Regions from separate parts of the Paenibacillus sp. FSL R5-0766 genome, predicted to be linked through region 2. Evidence: riboswitches for the same ligand, from Rfam matches in the RefSeq annotation. Region 2 holds a riboswitch; the other holds the start of a gene.

Region 1 (2,204 bases), 230 kb from region 2:
ACATTTCATCGGAATCTCAACCGAACGTGGTATCAGACCGCTCAGAATTTGCAATAACGTCGATTTACCGGAGCCACTTGGGCCAAGCAACAGCACTTTCTCCCCTTGACGCACAGAAAGAGACAAGCCTTGAAATACCAAGGCTTTCTCTCCCGGGAACTTGCATCTTAGATTAGTTACACTTACCGCTTGCGAATTCCCCTCTCCGCTCATCTAATCCAGCGCCTCATAATCCTGTTTGGATACCGGTCTGAGTGAGCGTGTTACACCGGTCAGTTCCAATGCTTTGGCGAGATAATAAGCGAACACTCCAGCAATCAGAATACTTCCAATGAAGCGGAACCCGATAAATAACGTATAATTCCAGGCCGAGAGTGAATCAATATATCCGTACTGGTAATCCAGCAAAAGCGAAGCCGCTGCAGCTCCTACGGCTGCAAGACAGGTGACAAACAGATTGGTTTTGCGATACAAAAATGCGGCGAAGAATATCTCAGCTCCCAATCCTTGCAACAGACCATACACCAGTGTGGACATGCCCCATTCACTACCCAAGAAAGCACTTACCGTTGAAGCCGCAACTTCGGCAAGAATAGCCACGCCTGGTTTACGAATGATAACAAAAGCAAACGTGCCCGCCATAAACCACATGCCATAGATCATCTGCTCCGCATGAACGCCAAATGGTTTCATCAAGTCATATGTAGGTCCCCATATCTTGTAAATCACCCCAAACACTACTGCGATCACGATGGTTACCAGAATATCCGTTAGTTTCAATCGCTTGTTGCCTGCTGTTGTTGCCATGTTCTCTACGTCCTTCCTTTGTTCCCTGTGGGGGTTGTAAAAGTGTGTGTTCAAAAAGACTGGTTTTCAGTACCAAGAAGATAGGATGAAGCTAGAAATGGAGTAGCCGAGCGTAGGGAAAACTACGTGAGCAACCGCAATGTTTCCAAAGGAAACATACTTCGTAAGCCTCCCGCTTATTTCGGCTGAATTCCATATTCGATGCTGATGATGCCGTCAGGCATCCTTCGTAATCAAAAGCAGACTTTTTGAACAACCTCTAAAAATAAAAGAAAAAGCCTCCCCGATTCCGGGCAGGCCTTACGCACAGTGTACAATCCTCACAATGATGTATTGGATGGATGTCGAAAATACGGAATATCAACCAGCTCTCCTCCGCCCTGGCAGATACACCACCACAGTTCAAAGAGGTCTGTTGTTCATTCCCACAATTCACCCTTACATATTGCAAATCCATGTTCTCTACGCTGGCATTACCCAGATCAGATGTACGGTCAGCGGCACAAGGCCACTCTCTCAGCCCAACTTCATTGAGCTCCCGGTTCACTTATTTCATTGCTTCTAATGTACATCAGATGGGTATTTGTGGCAATCCCTAGAAGAATCATCATGCTTCATTTGGGGTAAAAGGAAGGGGATATCTAACGATTCACTTTCCATAATATGCAACATTTAGGTTATACAGTCCGTCTTAAACATTAGAAGGGAGATTGATACTGATGAAAAATTACAACTCTGTTTGGCAGCTTAAAACATGGAAAATGGTCCTTGCCGCTTCGATACTCACCGCAGGCACGGCACCAGCCTTACTCTCATCCACTGTGGCGGAAGCCGCAGCAACTAAACCTAAACCGACAGCTTATATTAACAATGTTCAAGCTCAATATGATGTTGTCATACGGCAGGGTATTACGTACGTGGCATTGACGGAGCTTCAATTCCTTGGCAACTATACGTTTGGCTACAATAACAAAACAAAAGAGATCAGTATTAGCACAGGCAGCGATAAGTATGTCCTTACACCTAACAGCAAAACAATGAAAAAAAACGGTCAGAATGCGACATTATCCTCCGCGCCGATTCTGGTGAATGGTAAAGCGATGCTTCCGCTCCGTGCCATCGGTGAAGCTTTTGGTGCCAAGGTGCAATGGAACCAGAAGGCCAAGGAAGCTTACATTTACACTACAGATGCTACGATTGTAAAAGAATATAACAGTTCCGATCTGACTGTGGCACGTGAAGCCGCATTGCATCTGCCACGCTTCTCTGAACTGGGACAAGCACGTCTGGACATTCGCAACCCTTTGGGTCCGGTGGATTCCTCCATTGAATACATTTTTGAACAAGGTAAAAAAGATCGTTTCTTCGTTGTTGAGGATAACGATCTGATCAGCTAT
Region 2 (2,204 bases):
ATTCGCCGAGTTGCTCCCGTTGGTGTTAGACTGCCGCTGTCTGTGGGCGCTTCCAGCAAAGTTTTGATGGCGTTTGCCACGGATGAGGATCGTGAAGAACTGATGAATGGGCCTGAATGGCCGGTGTTTATTGATCCGGCGGTGTATTTGGCGCAGATGGGAGATATCCGGGATAACGGATATGCGACGAGTTATGAGGAACGTGAGCCGGGAGCTGCCGCGGTATCTGTACCGATTATGGATCGCAGAGGCAATATTGCAGCCGCACTCTCGGTCTCAGGGCCTGTCAGCCGACTCTCACAGGAGACATTGCATGAATACGCACCTGTGCTAAAGGAAGCGGCTACGCAAATGGGGCTCATGTTATCCTGATGTTGAGGTAAGGTTATTCTCCAATTGAGTTGGTGTTCTGGAATATAAAGGTTGTTTTTATGTTCCGGTTGCGCTACTCTGTTATGGACGGCCCAGCGGAGCCAGCATCATTGAATATGAACTGCGGCATGTGTATGCCGCAACTTGTTAACGTTACTAGGGGAGTCCGAATTGTCCGGACTGAGACGGAATCGCATGAGATTCCGGACCCTTTGCACCTGATCTGGATCATACCAGCGTAGGGAAGTAATCGGCGATATGACCACAACCACCACATGATGTGACCCTTGTAGGGCTCCGTTAAGGAGCTTCATAAAGGTGCATTATTGGTGATGGACATTAAAAGTCGGTTCCTTCGGGGACCGGCTTTTTTATATACAGGGAACAGGCGATATAGCGCGGATTCTATGGGCCTCTTTTTCAATAACCTGCGAAAGTGGGCTTGGATGAGGAGGGAAGTCACCATAGATCCATGATCTGCGGCAGCCTTCGGTCTGTTGTGAACTGTACATAAATAATGTCTCCCCTGGTCTGGTGTAGGATCGCTCTTTCTTCTCTGCATTGCGCATGATTTGGGACAGGTACGTAAGTGACCTAATGATGAAACCAACCAAACAAGCGAACGAACACTGAGGAGGAGACAAGTGAACATGAGTACAAGAAATCAAACGGGACAACAAGCGATGGAACAGGAACATAACGATCAGCAGGTGGAAAAAGAAACAGGGGCGGCCGGACGGGTTCAGCCCTTTCCCGGCAGCCGCAAAGTCTACATTCAGGGCTCACGGCCAGACATTGCTGTTCCTGAACGTGAAATAGCCCTTCATGACACGAATACTCCCCAAGGGGTGGAGCATAACGAACCGCTGCGTGTCTACGATACGAGCGGCCCGATGACCGATCCCGCATTTCATGCGGATATCCGTGCAGGTCTGCCATCCCTGCGCACACGTTGGATCACAGAGCGCGGCGATGTCGAAGCTTACCAAGGCCGTACAGTTAAACCGGAGGATAACGGACTGAAACCCGGAGGGAAGAGAGCCGGCGCTGAAGAGTACCCCGGATTACGAGGCAAACCGCTGCGAGCACAGACAGGCCGCTGTGTGACCCAGATGCACTACGCGAGGCAGGGAGTCATTACGGCAGAGATGGAGTTTGCCGCCATTCGTGAAGGCGTGGAACCGGAATTTGTGCGGCAAGAGCTGGCGAGTGGACGGGCCATCCTGCCGTCTAACATCAATCACCCGGAGAGTGAGCCGATGTTGATCGGTCGTCATTTTCATGTGAAGATCAATGCCAACATTGGCAACTCTGCTGTATCCTCTTCCATCGAGGAAGAGGTCGAGAAGATGACCTGGGCGGTACGCTGGGGATCGGATACGGTGATGGATCTGTCCACAGGCAAAAACATTCATACCACCCGGGAATGGATCATCCGTAATTCACCTGTGCCGATTGGTACGGTGCCGCTGTATCAGGCGCTGGAGAAGGTGAATGGCGAAGCGGAAGCGCTGACCTGGGAGTTATACCGTGACACGCTCATTGAGCAGGCAGAGCAGGGCGTGGACTACTTTACGATTCATGCAGGTGTACTGCTGCGTTATATCCCGATGACGGCCAAGCGGATGACAGGCATTGTGTCTCGCGGTGGGTCCATTATGGCAGCATGGTGTCTAGCGCATCATCAGGAGAATTTTTTGTACACTCATTTTGAAGAAATCTGCGAGATTATGAAAAGGTATGATGTGGCGTTTTCGCTGGGAGATGGACTTCGTCCTGGCAGTATCTACGACGCGAATGATGAAGCACAGATGGCGGAACTGGCTACGCTC

The links. A riboswitch is a leader RNA that binds a small molecule or an ion and turns the genes downstream of it on or off. The one in region 2 is predicted to bind thiamine pyrophosphate.
Region 1: it holds a riboswitch for thiamine pyrophosphate, as region 2 does, so the genes downstream of both, MKY66_RS04550 (ECF transporter S component) here and thiC (phosphomethylpyrimidine synthase ThiC) in region 2, are expected to answer to the same signal.

Annotation. Positions count from the first base shown of each region.
Region 1 covers NZ_CP150227.1:993,304-995,507, reverse strand. The annotation lists gene MKY66_RS04555 (ABC transporter ATP-binding protein) at 1-213, opposite strand, end outside; gene MKY66_RS04550 (ECF transporter S component) at 214-807, opposite strand; TPP riboswitch at 1,250-1,360, opposite strand; gene MKY66_RS04545 (copper amine oxidase N-terminal domain-containing protein) at 1,527-2,204, shown strand, end outside.
Region 2 covers NZ_CP150227.1:759,393-761,596, forward strand. The annotation lists gene MKY66_RS03540 (IclR family transcriptional regulator) at 1-372, shown strand, start outside; TPP riboswitch at 521-634, shown strand; gene thiC (phosphomethylpyrimidine synthase ThiC) at 1,056-2,204, shown strand, end outside.